Regions from separate parts of the Azospirillum mesophilum genome, predicted to be linked through region 2. Evidence: predicted binding sites of a transcription regulator. Region 2 holds the regulator's gene; each other region holds the start of a gene.
What was found. Region 2 encodes PhoB, which activates phosphate uptake and scavenging genes when phosphate is short. Its sites were predicted from a motif close to TNTCATAAAACTGTCA; they were not measured.
Positions count from the first base shown of each region.

Region 1: a site for PhoB is predicted at 2,829-2,844, ahead of ACSVC7_RS11200 (RNA degradosome polyphosphate kinase). Genes of this name have one in related genera too.
Region 3: a site for PhoB is predicted at 4,147-4,162, ahead of ACSVC7_RS18540 (HesB/IscA family protein). Genes of this name have one in related genera too.

Region 1 is NZ_JBPXMQ020000008.1:181,999-187,686, reverse strand. Features, by position in the region: gene ACSVC7_RS11205 (Ppx/GppA phosphatase family protein) at 1-578, opposite strand, end outside; gene ACSVC7_RS11200 (RNA degradosome polyphosphate kinase) at 600-2,747, opposite strand; gene ACSVC7_RS11195 (SixA phosphatase family protein) at 2,912-3,445, shown strand; gene ACSVC7_RS11190 (CYTH and CHAD domain-containing protein) at 3,502-5,082, shown strand; gene spbR (SpbR family protein) at 5,282-5,688, opposite strand, start outside.
Region 2 is NZ_JBPXMQ020000005.1:78,200-83,887, forward strand. Features, by position in the region: gene pstB (phosphate ABC transporter ATP-binding protein PstB) at 1-315, shown strand, start outside; gene phoU (phosphate signaling complex protein PhoU) at 353-1,123, shown strand; gene phoB (phosphate regulon transcriptional regulator PhoB) at 1,170-1,874, shown strand; gene ACSVC7_RS07500 (hypothetical protein) at 1,959-2,231, opposite strand; gene ACSVC7_RS07505 (DsrE family protein) at 2,242-2,679, opposite strand; gene ACSVC7_RS07510 (HesA/MoeB/ThiF family protein) at 2,819-3,607, opposite strand; gene ACSVC7_RS07515 (hypothetical protein) at 3,692-4,510, opposite strand; gene cysK (cysteine synthase A) at 5,279-5,688, opposite strand, start outside.
Region 3 is NZ_JBPXMQ020000018.1:98,243-103,930, reverse strand. Features, by position in the region: gene nifV (homocitrate synthase) at 1-1,069, opposite strand, end outside; gene nifS (cysteine desulfurase NifS) at 1,315-2,532, opposite strand; gene nifU (Fe-S cluster assembly protein NifU) at 2,537-3,460, opposite strand; gene ACSVC7_RS18540 (HesB/IscA family protein) at 3,620-3,997, opposite strand; gene ACSVC7_RS18535 (hypothetical protein) at 4,278-4,775, shown strand; gene ACSVC7_RS18530 (methyl-accepting chemotaxis protein) at 4,844-5,688, opposite strand, start outside.

The DNA of each region.
Region 1 (5,688 bases), on a different contig from region 2:
TGGTCGATGGCGCGGTTCAGCCCGTTCTGCTTGCCGGTGTTCAGCTCCATCAGCCGCAGGGGGCCGAGCGGCATGGTCACATGCTCCCCGATCACGCCCCGGTTCAGCTGGACCAGCTCCAGGCTGCCGCCGCCGAGGTCGCCGACCAGCCCGTCGGCGGCTGGGGTGCCGGATAGCACGCCCATGGCGGACAGCCGCGCTTCCTCCTCGCCGCTGATGACGCGGACCTCCAGGCCCGTGCGGTTCTTCACGGCCTCCACGAAGGCCGCCCCATCGTCGGCGTCGCGCACGGCGGCGGTGGCGATGATGTCCAGCCGGCCGATGCGCATCCCGGCGGCCAGCATGGCGAAGCGTTCCAGCGCCTCCAAGGCCTGCGCCACGCCCTCCGGGTTGAGGCGGCCGGACTTCTCCACCCCGCGCCCCAGGCCACACAGGACCTTTTCGTTGAAGAGCGGCAGCGGCGACCGCTTCAGCCCGTCATAGACGACCAGCCGGATCGAGTTGGACCCGATGTCGATGACCGCGACCCGCTCGCCCTTTTCGGTCGAGCCCGCCGCCCGTTCCTGTGCCGTCGTCATAGGCCGTCGTCACTCCCGCTTTCAGGACACCGTACGCAGCTTCAACCGCGGCGGCGTTCGTTTGCTGCTCAGCGCGCTGCCGCGGCCCGACAGGCTGGGGTTGGTCATGAAGTAGTTGTGGGCGCTGAAAGCGTCCGGCCCTGCCTCCACGCGGTGATACACCCCATCGGGGGCGAGCTTCCAGCTGTTCGCCTCGTCCTTCAGGTTGGCGACCATGATCTGGTCCAGCACCTGCTCGTGCACCGTCGGGTTCTCGATGGGCACCAGCGTCTCGATGCGGCGGTCCAGGTTGCGCGGCATCCAGTCGGCCGAGGAGATGAAGACCTTCGCCTGCGGATTCGGCAGCGGCTGGCCGTTGCCGAAGCAGATCACGCGCCCATGCTCCAGGAAACGGCCGACGATGCTGCGCACGCGGATGTTCTCCGACAGGCCCTTCACGCCGGGGCGCAGGCAGCAGATGCCGCGGATGACCATGTCGATCTGCACGCCCTTCTGCGAGGCCTCGTACAGCTTGTCGATGATCTCCGAATCGACCAGCGAGTTCAGCTTCACCCAGATCTGCGCGGGCTTGCCGGCCGACGCGTTGGCGATTTCCGCGTCGATCAGCTGGACCAGCCGCTGGCGCAGCGTGATCGGGGCGATGGCGATCTTCTCCAGATGCTTCGGCGTGGCGTAGCCGGTCATGAAGTTGAACATCACCGCCGCGTCGTGGCAGAGCGCCGGGTCGCAGGTGAAGAAGGACAGGTCGGTGTAGACCTTCGCGGTGATCGGATGGTAGTTGCCCGTCCCGAAATGCACGTAGCTGCGCAGCGCCTTGTTCTCGCGCCGCACCACAAGCGACACCTTGGCGTGCGTCTTCAGGTCCACGAAGCCGTAGACCACCTGGGCGCCCGCACGCTCCAGGTCGCGCGCCCAGCGGATGTTGGCCTCCTCGTCGAAGCGGGCCTTCAGCTCCACCAGCGCGGTGACCGACTTGCCGGCCTCCGCCGCCTCGATCAGGGCGGCGACGATGGGGCTATCCTTGCTGGTGCGGTAGAGCGTCTGCTTGATGGCGACGACCTGCGGGTCGCGCGCCGCCTGCCGGATGAACTGCACCACCACGTCGAAGCTCTCGTACGGGTGGTGGACGACGATGTCCTTGTCGCGGATGGCCGCGAAGCAGTCGCCGCCGAAGTCGCGGATGCGCTCCGGGAAGCGGGCGTTGAAGGGCCGGAAGACGAGGTCGGGCCGCTCGTCCACGATCAGCTGCTTGGTGTCGGTCAGGCCGATCAGGCCGTCCAGGATGAACACGTCGTCGTTCGACACGTTCAGCTCGTGCCGCAGGAACTCCCGCAGATCCGCGGCCATGCCCGCGTCGGTGGCGAGCCGGATGACGCTGCCCCGGCGGCGGCGCTTCAGCGCGCTTTCGAAGGTCCGGACCAGATCTTCCGCTTCTTCCTCGATTTCGATTTCGCTGTCGCGCAGCACGCGGAAGACGCCGTGCGCCTTCACCTGGAACGGCGGGAACAGGCGGTCGATGAACAGCATCACCAGCTTTTCCAGCTGGATGAAGCGGATGTCCGATCCCGGCAAGCGGATAAAGCGCTCAAGCTGCGCCGGCAGCGGCACCAGCGCGTCCAGGTGGCGGCCCTTCACCGGTTCATGAAGCTGCAGCGCCAGCGAGAAGCCCAGGTTCGGCAGGAAGGGGAAGGGATGCGCCGGGTCCACCGCGATCGGGGTGAGGATCGGGAAGATGTCGTCGAGGAACTTGGCCTCCAGCCAGTCCTTCTCGCCGTCGGTCAGATCTTCCACGCTCACCACGGTGATGCCGGCCTCGCGCAGATCCACCTTCAGGCTGCGCCACATCGCCTGCTGCGCGGCCATCAGCTCGATGATTCGCTGATTGACCCCGGCCAGCTGCTGGGCCGGCGTCAGGTTCTCCGGGCTTGGCGCCTTGACCCCCGCGGCCACCTGCCCCTTCAGGCCGGCGACGCGGACCATGTAGAATTCGTCCAGGTTGCTGGCCGAGATCGACAGGAAGCGCAACCGCTCCAACAGCGGGTGGTTGGGGTTCGAGGCCTCCTCCAGGACGCGCTGGTTGAAGGCCAGCCAAGACAGTTCGCGGTTGATGAAGCGCTCGGGCGCGTTCGCTTCGATGCAATACGCTTCCAGGTCCTGAAGGTGGGTCACAGCAGCCTCGGGCTTTCGCGTGGGTGACGGCGCCGGTAGAGTCCGGCGGTGCGTTGGGGCGGGCAGACTACCCGAACTCTATTACGGTTTTGGGTCAGTCACGATAGACCCGCGTGGAAAACAGGTGCAAGTGCGGCCAATCACGCCAGGAGAGGCAATCCGTCATGAAGACCTTATTCCTTCTGCGCCACGGCAAATCGTCGTGGGACGATCCGGCGCTGGACGACCATGACCGGCCGCTCGCCCCGCGCGGAGAAAAGGCGGCGCGGCTGGTCGGCCGCTACCTGAAGGATCACAAGGCGCACGTCGACCTCGTGCTGTGCTCCACCGCCGTCCGCGCGTCGGACACCGCCCGGCGGGTGCTGGCCGCGATGGACGCCCCCGATATCCCGGCCCCCGAAATCCCGGTGGAGTTCGAGCACGGCCTGTATCTGTGCGGCGCGCATGTGCTGCTGGAGCGGCTGCGCGACGCGCCGGATTCGGCCTCGTCCCTGATGCTCGTCGCCCACAACCCCGATCTGCACGATCTGGCGCGGCAATTGACGGGGTCCGGCGAGGACCGGCACCGCAAGGCGCTGGAGGAGAAGTTCCCGACGGCGGCCTGCGCCGTCCTGCTGTTCGAGACGGCGCACTGGCGCGACCTGGAACTCGGCGCCGGTCGGCTCACCGATTTCGTGCTGCCGCGCAAACTGGCTTAACGCCCCACGCCATCTTGGGGTATTGGAGGCCTGCACAGAGTCAGGAGATCGCCCGCGTGTCCTCCGCGCCCCCGTCAGCATCCGCCGCGGTGTCCGCCGTGCGCGAGGTGGAAATGAAGCTCCATCTCGACCCGCGCGACCTTCCCCGCGTGCTGGCCCTGCCGGCCCTGCGCGTGCTGGCGGACGGGGAGCCGGTCACCCGCCATCTGCGCACCGTCTATTACGACACGCCGGACCTGCGCCTGCTCGCCAACGGCGTCGCCCTGCGCGTGCGGGAGGACGGCGACCGATTCGTCCAGACGCTGAAGACCGTCAATTCCGCGACATCCAGCGACTCGGCCGCTGTGGCGGTGCGCAAGGAATGGGACTGGACCATCGCCGGCCCCACGCCGGACCTCGCAATCCTCGACGCTGAAGGCGTGGCTGCCTTGGTCCCGGCCGAGGCGCGCGGGGCGTTGGCGCCCGTCTTCGTGACCGACTTCCAACGCACCACCCTGCTGATCCGCCCCGACTCGCTGACCGCCATCGAGGTCGCGGTGGACGAGGGGCAGATCAGCGCCGGCACCGCCTGCGCCCGCATCAGTGAGGTGGAGCTTGAGCTGAAGGCCGGGCGCGTCGGCCGCCTGTTCGACACGGCGCTGGCGCTCCAGCGCAACGTGCCGGCCCGAATCGGGACGGAGAGCAAGGCGGAGGTCGGCTACCGCCTCGTCGCCGGCCGCCTGCCCGCCCCCGTCCTGCCGGAACCGTTGGGCCTGTCCCCCGTCACGACGGTGGCGGAGGCCTACCGGCACATCGTGCGGCATTGCCTGCGCCAGCTCCTCGCCAACGAGCCCTGCGCTCTGGCTGGCGGCGACGTGGAGGGGCTGCACCAGATGCGCGTGGCCCTGCGCCGGCTGCGCACAGCCGTCCGCCTGTTCCGCCCGCTGGCCGGCAAGCCGGACGCCTGCCGCAACGGGGATGGCATCCGCTGGTTCACCCGCAAGCTCGGCCCGGCGCGGGAATGGGACGTGCTGCTGTCCGGCGCGCTGGAGCTGCTCGCCGCCTCGGCCAAGGCACCCGACGGCCTGCCCGCCCTCACGGCGGCGGTGCGGGACGCACGCCGCGCGCCCGCCGACGCGGCGATGGACGCGATCCAGTCGCCCCGCTGCACCGAGCTGATCCTGGCGCTCGGCGCGTGGCTGGAGGACGGGCGCTGGCACGGCGCCGCCGAACCGGCCTTGCGCGCCCAGCTCGACCGGCCCATGTCGGCGCTGGCCGGCGCGTGGCTCGCCGAGCAGCACGCGCGGGCGCTGAAGGCCGGCAAGGCCCTGGATGGCGCGAACAGCGCGGCGCGCGACCGCCTGCGCCGGCGCCTGCGCAAGCTGCGCTACGCGGCGGAGTTCTTCCGGGGCCTCTACGCGGAGACGGCAACGGTGCCCTTCATCGCCGCGCTGGAGGCGATGCTCGGCGCGCTCGACGCCGACCACGACGCGGCCATCGGCAAGCGGCTGTTGCGCACCATGGCCGAATCCGATTCGGACCAGCGCCCGACCGCCGAGGCCGCCGCGAAATGGCTGGCCAAGCAAGCCGACAAACGCCGCAAGGCGCTGCCCGACCTGTGGAAGGCATTCCGGGAAACCCCGGTCTTTTGGGGGTGAGACCCTACCCCCCTCGCCCATCTCCGATGGGAGAGGGAGGGGCCCACGCCAACGGCGTGGGAGGGTGAGGGCAAGGTTTTTCCGAGAATCCAGGCGATACAAACGCAAAGATTCTCGGGCTGACCTTGCCCTCACCCTCCCATGGCTTCGCCATGGGCCCCTCCCTCTCCCGGCGGAGCCGGGCGAGGGGATTTTCGCTCTACTCCGCCTCCGCAACCATCAGGTCGCCGAGCTTGGCGAGCAGGTAGTCCAGGTCTTCCGGCGCCAAATCCTCGTACTGGGTGAGGATGCGCTCGATCACACGGCGGCGGTGGCGTTCAATGTCGTGGGCTTCGCCGTCGTAGGGCGTTTCCTTCAGCACGTCGAGCGCGATCCGGCAGGCCGGCAGCAGGGCCGCGGGAAGTTTCGCCTTGTCGTAGATGGACTTCAGCCCCAGCCGCCCGGCGTCGTGGATCAGCAGGCGCGCGTTGGTCAGCGGCACGTTGCCCATGTACGACATGGCCGTCTCGAAAAAGGCCACATCGCCCATGCACAGCGCCCGCAGCAGCAGCGACGGCGTCAGCCGCCCCGTCCGGGACAACTGCGCGACCAGCCGTTCCAACGCCC
Region 2 (5,688 bases):
CTGTCCGGCGGCCAGCAGCAGCGCCTGTGCATCGCCCGCGCCATCGCGGTCAGCCCGGAAGTGATCCTGATGGACGAGCCCTGCTCGGCGCTCGACCCCATCGCGACGGCCCACATCGAGGAGCTGATCGACGAGCTGCGCGAGAACTACACGATCGTCATCGTCACCCACAACATGCAGCAGGCGGCCCGCGTCTCCCAGAAGACCGCCTTCTTCCACCTGGGCGACATGGTCGAGTGCGACGACACCGAGGAAATCTTCACCAACCCGCGCGACGAGCGCACCCAGGGCTACATCACCGGCCGGTACGGCTGAGCCGGCGATGGGCGACCTTCCAGTGAGGGGGCGGAGCATGAGTTCCGATCACATTGTTCGCTCCTTCTCGCAGGAGCTGCAACGGCTGGCCAACCTGATCACGCAGATGGGCGGCGTGGCGGAGGCGCAGGTGGACGCCGCCGTCAAGGCGGTGGCCCGCCGCGACGTGGCGCTGGCCGCCCAGGTCATGCAGACCGACCAGCGCATCGACCAGTACGAGCGCGAGATCGACGCGGAGGCGATCCGGCTGCTGGCGCTCCGCCAGCCGCTGGCGCAGGACCTGCGGGAGATCGTGTCGGCGCTGAAGATCTCCGCCGACCTGGAGCGGATCGGCGACTACGCCTCCAACATCGCCAAGCGCTCGCTGGCGCTGGCCCAGGTGCCGCCGGTGCGCCCGGCGGCGGCGATTCCGCGCATGGGGCTGCTGGTCGAGGCGATCATGAAGGACGTGCTCGACGCCTACATCGAGCGCGACGTCGCCAAGGCCGTCTCCGCCTGGGAGCGGGACGAGGAGCTGGACGACCTCTACACCAGCCTGTTCCGCGAGGTCCTGACCTACATGATGGAGGACCCGCGCAACATCACGCCCTGCACGCACCTGCTGTTCATGGCGAAGAACCTGGAGCGGATCGGCGACCACGCGACCAACGTCGCGGAGACCATCCACTTCCTGGTCGTCGGGGCGCCGCTGCGCGAGGAGCGGCCGAAGGGCGACACCAGCAGCTTCGAAGTGGTGAAGCCGGAGGACGAACCGGCGTTGCCGCCGGCGGCTGGCCGGGATAACGATGGAGCGGGCCATGCCGCGTGACGGCGATGTGCGAAGCAGGGGCGGGGCCAACCGGAGCGGAGAAAGCATGAATTCGGCGCTGAAGCCGCTCGTCCTCATCGTGGAGGACGAAGCCGACATCGTGACGTTGCTGAAGTACAACCTGGAAAAGGAAGGCTTCCGGGTCAACGCCGCCAGCGACGGCGAGGAAGCCCTGCTTCTGGCCGGGGAGCAGACGCCGAACATCGTGCTTCTCGACTGGATGCTGCCGCTGATGTCGGGGCTGGAGGTCTGCCGGCAGATGCGGCGCAACGCCAAGATGCGGGACATCCCCATCATCATGCTGACCGCCCGTGGGGAAGAGGCCGACCGGGTGCGCGGCCTGAACTCCGGCGCCGACGACTACATCACCAAGCCCTTCTCCCCGACCGAGCTGGTCGCCCGCATGCGCGCCGTGCTGCGCCGCGCCTCCCCCAGCATGACGGAGGAGGTGCTGCAGTTCGCCGACGTGACCATGGACCTCGCCGCGCACCGCGTGCGGCGCAATGGCCGCGACGTGCATCTGGGGCCGACCGAGTTCCGCCTGCTGCGCCACTTCATGCAGCATCCGGGGCGGGTCTTCTCCCGCGAGCAGCTCCTGGACATCGTCTGGGGGCACGACGTGTATGTCGAGCCGCGCACGGTGGACGTCCACATCCGCCGCCTGCGCAAGGCCATGAACGATGACACGGAACTGGACCTGATCCGCACCGTGCGCTCGGCGGGCTACGCGCTGGACACGAAGGCGGTTTGAGGAGCCCGTAGGTTGGGTTGAGGCGCGGCCGAAACCCAACGCTCCCGTCGGAGGGGCTGTTGGGTTTCGCAAGCTCAACCCAACCTACGATTCCAACCGTGTGACCGCCTCGCGCAGGATCGCCACCTTCGGGGCAAATCGGTTCGCCGGGTCCCCATCCTCGATGAAGCCGATCATGATGCCCAGCGCGTGGGCGACCTTGGGGGCGAGGTCGGGCGCGGCGTGGGCTTTCACGTGGCGGGCCAGCGCGGACAGGTCGTCCTCGTAAGGATTGCCCTCGAAGCCGTCGGCGGCGATGGCCTCGAATCGGTTGGCGTACTCGATGACGAGCGCCGTGTCGTTCGCCGGATCGCTCATATCAATTCGCTCATACGAACAGGATGGCGCCGGTCTTGGGCGCGTCGTTCAGGAAGGTGACGACGCCGCCGGTCTTCACCGGCACGTCGGCGCGCAGCGCGGTGCCCGTGGGCAGGCCCAGCGCCTTCACCGCCATCTCGCAGGCCATGAAGGTCACGTTCAGCATCACGCAGGCGCTCAGCAGCTCTTCGAAGCCGGCGAGGCCGTTGTCGGCGAACCAACCGTCGCGCTCGGCCGGGGGGCGGCCGTCGTCGGCGGGGTCCAGCCCGTGCCAGCCGGGGACGCCCGGCTCGCTCTCCGCCAGCAGGGTGCGGAGCGCGCGGCCGGTGAAGAACAGGGTGACCTTGCGGTTCGTCGCCGCCGCCGCGCTGGCCATCACCAGGGCGTAATGCACCCGGTCGAAGCCGCCCGCGTGCAGGACGATGGACAGGTTTTCCGGTCCCTGCATCGGGACGCCTCCTTCCGGTCGCCGCTTAAAGCGAACTGCCGTTCGCTTTAGATTTCATATGGCCTCACTTGCCGGCCGGGCTTCGGACGCATGAGCGTCCGGGCCCGCCGTCGCGGTCCAAAGCGGATCGAAATCCGCTTTAGTGTGCGGAGAGGTCGTGGATGGTCGGGTGGGTGCCGCACAGCGGGCATTCGGGGTCGCGCTTGACCGCGATGCGCTGGTAGGAGGCGTAGAGCGTGTCCATCATCAGCAGGCTGCCGGACAGGCTTTCCCCGATGCCCAGGATCTCCTTCAGTACCTCGGTCGCCTGGAGCGAGCCGACGAAGCCGCCCAGCGCCCCCAGCACGCCGCCTTCCGAACAGGACGGCACCAGCCCGCGCGGCGGCGGCTCCCGGAAGATGCAGCGGTAGCAGGGGTGGGGGTCGCCCAGATGCGCCTTGTAGGTGGCGAGCTGCCCGTCGAAGCGCAGGATCGCCGCCGACACCAGAGTCTTCTTCGCGAAATAGCAGGCGTCGTTCAGCAGGAACCGCGTGGCGAAATTGTCCGACCCGTCGGCCACGATGTCGTAGCGGCCGATCAGGTCCAGCGCGTTGTCCCGGGTCAGGCGGGTCTTGTGCGTCTCCACCACCACGTCGGGGTTCAGCGCGCGGATGCGGGCCGCCGCACTCTCCACCTTCGGCTGGCCGAGCGTGGTTTCGTCGTGGATCACCTGGCGCTGGAGGTTCGACAGGTCCACCGTGTCGTCGTCGACGACGCCGATGGTGCCGACTCCGGCCGCGGCGAGATAGAGCAGAAGCGGCGCGCCGAGGCCCCCCGCTCCGACCACGAGGACGCGGGCGCGCAGCAGCGCCGCCTGTCCGATGCCACCGACCTCCGGCAGGATGATGTGACGGGAGTAGCGGTGGAGCTGGGTTTCCGTGAAGTCCATGGGCGGCAGAATAGCGCGGAACGCCCCGTCCCGCGCAAGCCCTCAGCACAAGCCCTCAGCGCAAGCCCACAACGGGGCCGCCGGTCAGGCGATCACGTGCATCTTGTAGGGGCTGCTGGTGGAGGAGGCGTTGGTCTTCGAGCCTTTGGCCGCGTCCTCCGCCGCCCACTGGCGCAGGCGATCCTCGCGTTCGCGCATGATCTTGTCGAAGGGGCGTTCTTCGGTCTGCTCCGGAGCGCTGGCGGTCTTGGCGATGAAGTTCATCTGATAGGGAACTTCGCCTTCGACGTTCTTCGGCGGCACGATCACGAGGTCATACTGGCCGGGCTCCAGCTTGAAGCTGGACTTCTTCATCATGTCCTGGCCCATGGTTTCCGGCTTCATGGTGTCGCCGGACGCCATGACCTTGCCGTCCTTGCCCATGATGGCCCAGCGCGAGTAGGGCAGGGTCATGTTGGCGACGAACTCGCCCCCCTGGACGACGTTCAGCGTGTGCTTCTGCACGCCGGGATCCTTGCCGACGACGGCGCGGGCGGTCCCCTTCATGGAGCCGCCGGACGCCACCATCATGACGTTCTGCTTTTCGCTGACCTCCAGCGTGTATTCGCGGAAGTTGACGCCGCGGGTCGCCTGGGAGATCACCGCCGTGTAGGTGCCGGGGCCGAGCTTCGCGCTGGCCGACGCGGAATCGTTCTTCGCCTTCGCTTCCGCGACGACCTTGTTGTTCTGGTCGACGATCTTGATGTTGGTGTTGATGTCGTTGATCTTGAAGTTGAACTCACCCGTCTTCGACACCGTGAACTGCCGGTAGTCCGTCGACGCGCCGCCGGGTCCCAATTCGTTCGTGATGCCGCGGAACTGGAACCAGTTCATCGTCGAGGCATTCGGAATCGCGACGCCCATGGTGGTCACTCCTGATCAACAGGCGCCGTGCGCGTCCACCCGGACGGCGGCACCCGGCGATGTTCCAACGTCGGCCCCCAACGTCGGGCCTATGTCGGCTTCACAGATTACTAAAATCCAATCTATCTGTCAAACCGGCCGACGGTTTCACTCTACAACAGGATGCGGCTGTGCGCAATATTCGCCGCCCGGTTGCGGGCGCGGATCCTGGATTGTGCATCGTTGGGCGGATTGTGCAGCGGCTGTCCTCTGCACAACGGGCTGGATTGGCGCTTTTTCGTTTGCTGACAATGGGTTGGTGGAAGCCGTTTGTGTGCGGCCGTTGTGCGTTTCTCCCCCTCGCCCATCTCCGATGGGAGAGGGGGAGAAATGCACCGAAGGCGCGGGAGCAGTGAGGGCTGTAGGCGCTAAGTTTAACCGTTCGGTGTGGTCGGCTACGGGCAACCACCCACCCATCCCGTCATCCCCGCGAAGGCGGGGATCCAGACCGATCAAGCACTGAGACGCGAAGTTTCCTGGATCCCCGCCTTCGCGGGGATGACGGTGGAAAGATGGTAGCAGCCCGGTGCGGTAGTACAGCGGCCAAAGTTAACGCCTATAGCCCTCACCCTTCCATGGCATTCGCTGAGAGCCGGAGGCGGGCGAGATAGGGCGCATCTCGGCCGGTGGTGGAAGTAGAGTACCGTAACTTTCGCGAACCAATCAAGAACAAGGCCGCCCCCGGAACGCCGGTCCTTTCGGGCGGCGTTCCGGGGATCGGTCGTACGGTTACTCCAGGCCTTCGAACAGGGCGGTGGAGAGGTAGCGCTCCGCGAAGGAGGGGAGGATGACGACGATCAGCTTGCCTTCGTTCTCCGGACGGGCGCCGACTTCCAGCGCGGCGGCGAGCGCGGCGCCGGAGGAGATGCCGACCGGGATGCCGTCCAGACGGGCCACCTTGCGGGCGGTCTCGAAGGCGCGCTGGTTGGAGATGCGGACGACCTCGTCGATCAGGTCCTTCTGCAGGACGTCCGGCACGAAGCCGGCGCCGATGCCCTGGATCTTGTGCGGGCCGGGCATGCCGCCGGACAGGACGGGGCTGTCCTCCGGCTCCACGGCGACGGCGCGGAAGCCGGGCTTGCGGGCCTTCAGCACCTCCGACACGCCGGTCAGCGTGCCGCCCGTGCCGACGCCGGAAA
Region 3 (5,688 bases), on a different contig from region 2:
CGCGGGTGGCGAGCGCGCGGACCAGCGGCAGGACCGCCTGGGCCGTCGCGTCGTCGCAGGCCAGCCCGAGCTGCCCGCAGGCCATCTTCACCGCGGCCGTGCCGGAATGCTTGCCCAGCACGATGCGGTGCTCGCGCCCCACCTCGGCCGGGTCGAAATTCTGGTAGGTGGCGCGGTCGCGCAGCAGGCCGTCCACATGGATGCCGGCCTCGTGCGTGAAGACCGCGTCGCCGACGATGGACTTGTTGACCGCCACCGGCCGGTTCGACGCACGCTCCACAAGGTCCGAAATCGGACCGAGCATCCGCGTGTCCACGCCGGTGTCGAGCCCGTAGAGCACCTTCAGCGACACCACCACCTCCTCAAGCGGGGCGTTGCCGGCGCGCTCGCCCAGGCCGTTGACGGTGGTGTTGACGTGGGTCGCCCCGCCCAGCACGGCGGCCAGCGAGTTGGCGTTGGCAAGCCCCAGGTCGTCGTGGGAATGGATCTCGATCTCCAGGTCGGTGGCCCGGCGCAGCCTTTCGATGCAGGCGCGCGTCTGGAAGGGATCGAGCACGCCCAGCGTGTCGGCGAAGCGGAAGCGGCGGGCACCGGCGTCTTGCGCGACCGTCGCAGCGGCGATCAGGAAGTCCATGTCGGCGCGCGACGAGTCCTCGCCCCCCAGGCTGACCTCCAGCCCATGGTCGCGCGCCTGCTTGACCTTGCGCTCGATCTCGGCGAGCGCCCAGGCGCGGCTGCGCTTCAGCTTCTTGGTGATGTGGATGTCGGAGACGGGCATCGACAGGTTGACGAAGCCGACGTTGCAGCTCAGCGCCGCTTTCAGGTCGGTGTCGTGCATGCGGCACCAGACCATCAGCCGGGCCTTCAGCCCCAGCGAGGCGACGGCGCGGATGCCTTCGCGCTCCTCCTCGCCCATGGCCGGGATGCCGACTTCCAGTTCCGGAACGCCGGCCTGGTCGAGGGCGCGGGCGATGGCGATCTTCTCGTCGAGCGTGAAGGCCACGCCGGCCGTCTGTTCCCCGTCGCGCAGCGTCGTGTCGTTGATGATGGCGGAACCGCTTCGCAGCATGGTCGTGCCCTCGGTGCAAGAGCGTCGCGATGGTGCCCCCTCCCTAACCCTCCCCCGCTGGCGCAGGGGAGGGGACTGCCGCCGCTCTGCCCCTTCCACCGCAAAGCGGGGGAGGGATGGGGAGGGGTCCGGGAGGTGTGTCGCAGACCGGGCCGGGGAACCTCGTCCCGGCGGGTGTCGTCGGGCGGGTTGCCGGGGCGAAGGCCCGGCCCGGCCTGCGATCTCGGTGTTAGGAATAGACCTCGTTACGAATAGACCGGTGCGAACTGCTTCTTGCCGCCCTCCTGCGCCCAGTAGGGCGACAGGGAGCGCAGCTTGGCGATGATGCCGGGGACCACCGCGATCACACGGTCGATCTCGTCCTCGGTCGTGTCGCGCGACAGGGAGAAGCGCGTGGCGCCGTGCGCGGCGGTGTAGGGCACGCCCATGGCGCGCATCACATGGCTCGGCTCCAGCGATCCCGAGGTGCAGGCCGAACCGGAGGACGCGGCGATGCCGGCCTCGTTCAGCAGCAGCAGGATGGCCTCGCCCTCAATGTATTCGAAGGCGATGTTGCAGGTGTTGGGCAGCCGGTTGTCCGGGTTGCCGGTAACGAAGCAGGCGGGAACGGCGGCCAGGATTGCCTTTTCCAGCTTGTCGCGCAGCGCCTTCACCCGGGTGTTCTCGTCGTTCATGTGGAACAGCGCGAGCTGCGCCGCCGCCCCCAGACCGACGATGCCCGGCGCGTTCTCCGTGCCGGCCCGGCGCGAGCGCTCCTGGTGGCCGCCGCGCAGCATCGGGCGGAAGCGAAGGCCGCGCTTCACGTAGAGCGCGCCGATGCCCTTGGGCGCGTGCAGCTTGTGGCCGGACAGCGACAGCATGTCGATGGCGCTGTCGGCGAGCTTCATCGGAATCTTGCCGACCGCCTGCACCGCGTCGGTGTGGAACACCGCACCCACGGCCTTGGCAAGCTTCGCCAGCTCCTCGATCGGGAAGATCGTCCCCGTCTCGTTGTTGGCCCACATGATGGAGACGATGGCGACGTCCTCGGTCAGTGCCGCTTTGTAGGCGTCGAGGTCCAGGTTGCCCTTGCCGTCCACGCCGATGCGGTGGACGGTGTAGCCGCGCTTCTTCTCCAGATAGTCGCACAGCGCCAGGACGGCGGGGTGTTCGACCACGCTGGTGACGATGCTGCGCTTTTTCGGGTAGGCCTCCAGCGCCGACAGGATCGCGGTGTTGTCGCTTTCCGTGCCGCCGGAGGTGAAGACGATCTCGCTGTCGTGGCCAGCGCCCAGCAGGGCCTGGACCTGCTTGCGCGCCCATTCGATCTTGCCGCCGACTGCCGCGCCGAAGGCGTGCATGGAGGAGGGGTTGCCGAACTGCTCCGTGAAGAGCGGCAGCATCTCCTTCAGGATTTCCGGATCGACGCGCGTCGTGGCGTTGTTGTCGAGGTAGATGCCTTGTTGGGAAATGGGCTGCGTCATGGCGTTACGCTCCCGCCGGCATGAGGGAGGCGGGCTTGACGCGGACGAACTCGCCCAGCGCCTCGACCAGCTTGGCCTGCACGCCCATCATGGTGCCGGCCGACTGCGAGCATCCGGAGCAGGCGCCGGTCAGGCGGACGTAGATGTCCTTGCCGTCGATGTCCACCAGCTCCACGTCGCCGCCGTCGCGCTGGATCTGCGGGCGCAGTTCCTCAATGGCGACCATGATCTTCTGCATGCGCTGCACGTTGGTGAGCTTCGGCGCGGCAACCGGGGCTTCGGCCTTCGGTTGCAGCGGCTTGATCGCGTCGAGGCCGACGGTGCCCGGCGGGTGCGCCTTGGGGGCAGCCAGCGCGCCGGTTTTGGCGAGCACCGCCTCCAGCACCTCCTCGATCTTCTCGTGGCAGGTCTGGCAGGAGCCGCCGGCCTTGGTGTAGTGGGTGACCTCTTCCAGCGTGGTCAGGTTGTTCACGGTCACCGCGCGCTCGATCATCGCCGCGTCGATGCCGAAGCACTTGCAGACCAGCTCGCCTTCCTCGTGGTCGTCGACCCACTCCTCGCCCTTGTAGTTGGCGATTGCGGCGCGCAGAGCCTCGGCGCCCATGACCGAGCAGTGCATCTTCTCCGGCGGCAGGCCGCCCAGATACTCCGCGATGTCGCGGTTGGTGACGACGAGCGCCTCGTCCACCGTCTTGCCGATGATCATCTCCGTCAGCGCCGACGAGGACGCGATGGCCGAGCCGCAGCCGAAGGTCTGGAACTTCGCCTCTTCGATGATCTGCGTGTCCGGGTTGACCTTCATCATCAGCTTCAGGGCGTCGCCGCAGGTGATCGACCCGACCTCGCCCACGGCGTTCGCCTCATCCAGCGCGCCGGCGTTCTTCGGGTTGAAGAAGTGTTCCTTGACCTTGTCGGTGTAGTTCCACATGACGCCTTGCCTTTCCCGCGTGACCGGGTGGGGGAGAGTGTTCGCTTCAAAGCGGATTTCGATCCGCTTAGGACCGCGACGGCGGGCCCGGACGCCCATGCGTCCGAAGCCCGGCCGGCGCGTGAGGCCGTTTGAATCTAAAGCGAACGGAAGTTCGCTTTAGTGCGTGGTGCCGCAGCCGGACGGGGACGCGGAGGCGCAGCTTCCGCCCGGTCCGGCCGAGAAGGACTTGCCGCAGCCGCAGGTGCTGGCCGCGTTCGGGTTGTCGAACTTGAATCCGGAGCCTTCGACCCCCTCGACGAAATCGACCACGACGCCGGTCAGGAAGGGCTGGCTGCTGGCATCCACGAAAATCTTCACGGCGCCGAATTCCAGAACCGCATCGTCCTCGCCGGCCTCGGCTTCCAGGCCCATCTGGTACTTCATCCCGGCGCAGCCGCCGTCGGCCACCGCGATGCGCAGTCCCGCGGCCGCGCCGCCGGACTTCGCCAGAACACGCTCCAGGGTGTTCACCGCCGCATCCGTCAGGGTCACCATGTCTGCCCCTCCAAAAGCTCCGTCGGACGTGCCGACCGATCCTGGCTGGGAAAAATGCAAACGGCGGGCCAACTCGTAAGGCGTTGAAAAAGAACGATTGTCAGGGATCGAGTGCTGGCGCGTTCCCGACAATTGTCGGTTCGACACCTTGTCAGGTTTGCGACACCTGCGACGAAAGGACGCATAAATAAAGTAGGGGCTTTCGTGAAAGCGGGTGGAGTCCCATACAAAAGTCGTCGGTCGGGCGGACTGTGGCGAACAACAACGGAAGGGGGCGGCGATGGACCGGCCGATCGAGTTGCGGGTTTCCGACGGGCGCATGGCCTTTGGCGACGTGCCGGAGCACATCGACGAGCGGCTGAGGGCGGCGGTGCAGTCCCGCGCCGAGCCGGCGGCCTGCGAGGCGCTGCTGTGGGAAGCGCACCGGATGGGGCCGCGCGTGCTGCCGGTCTTCTACGCGCTCTACAAATTCTACTTCAACCGCAAGCGGCTGGCGGATGCGGAGCGCGTGGCGCTGATCGGCCTGGAGGCCGCCGCGCAGGAGGGCGGCTTCCCCGCCGACTGGCACCGCATGCAGCCCGACAGCACCGACTGGACGAGGGAAGGGCCGCAGCGCTTCGCCCTGTTCACCCTGAAGGCGTTGGCCTTCATCAACCTGCGCCGTGAACGGCTGGCGGAGGCGCGGGCCATTCTCGCCAAGCTGGGGGAGATCGACCCGCTGGACCAGGTCGGCTACGGCGTGATCGCGTCGCTGGCGCGGGGCGTGATGGAGGAGTGAATGGGCGGACGGAGCGCATCCCGCACAGGCATGCGCCCCGTCCGGACCATACGTGGCCGAGGAGACGGTCAGGCGGCCCGGATGCTGGAAAGGAAGCGCTCAACTTCCCGACGCAAGTTGTCGGACTGTTGGGACAGTTCCTGCGCCGCGTTCAGCACTTGGCTCGCCGCGGTCCCGGTCTGCCCGGCGGCCTGGGTGACCTGGATGATGTTCGACGAGACCTCCTCGGTCCCGCGCGCCGCTTCCTGAACGTTGCGTGCGATCTCGCTGGTGGCCGCGGTCTGCTCTTCCACGGAACTGGCGATGCTGGTCGCGACTTCGTTGATCAGCCCGATGGTGCGGCCGATGCCCTGGATGGCGTCCACCGCGTTTCCGGTGACCTGCTGCATGGCCGCGACCTGGGCGGAAATGTCCTCCGTCGCTTTCGCGGTCTGGTTCGCGAGGCTTTTCACTTCCGACGCGACCACGGCGAACCCCTTGCCGGCTTCTCCGGCGCGTGCCGCTTCGATCGTGGCGTTCAGGGCGAGGAGGTTGGTCTGGCTCGCGATGTTGTTGATCAGGCTGACGACCTCGCCGATCCGCTGCGCCGCGTCGGCGAGGCTGCTGACCGTTCCGTTGGTCTCTTCGGCTTCGTGCACGGCCTGTCCGGCGATGGTGCTCGACTTCGTGACCTGGGAGGAAATGTCGCGCAGCGTCGACGACATTTCTTCCGTCGCCGAGGCGACCGTCTGGACGTTGGCCGAGGTCTGTTCCGCCGCAACCGCCACGGCGCCGGACTGCCGGCTCGACTGATCGGCGATTGCCGCCATGTCCTGGGCGGTGCTGTTGAGAAGGTCGGCGGCCGTCTTCACCGTGTTCAGGGTATGGACGACGTTCGATTCGAACCCCTGGACGAGGCTGTTGATGGACGCGG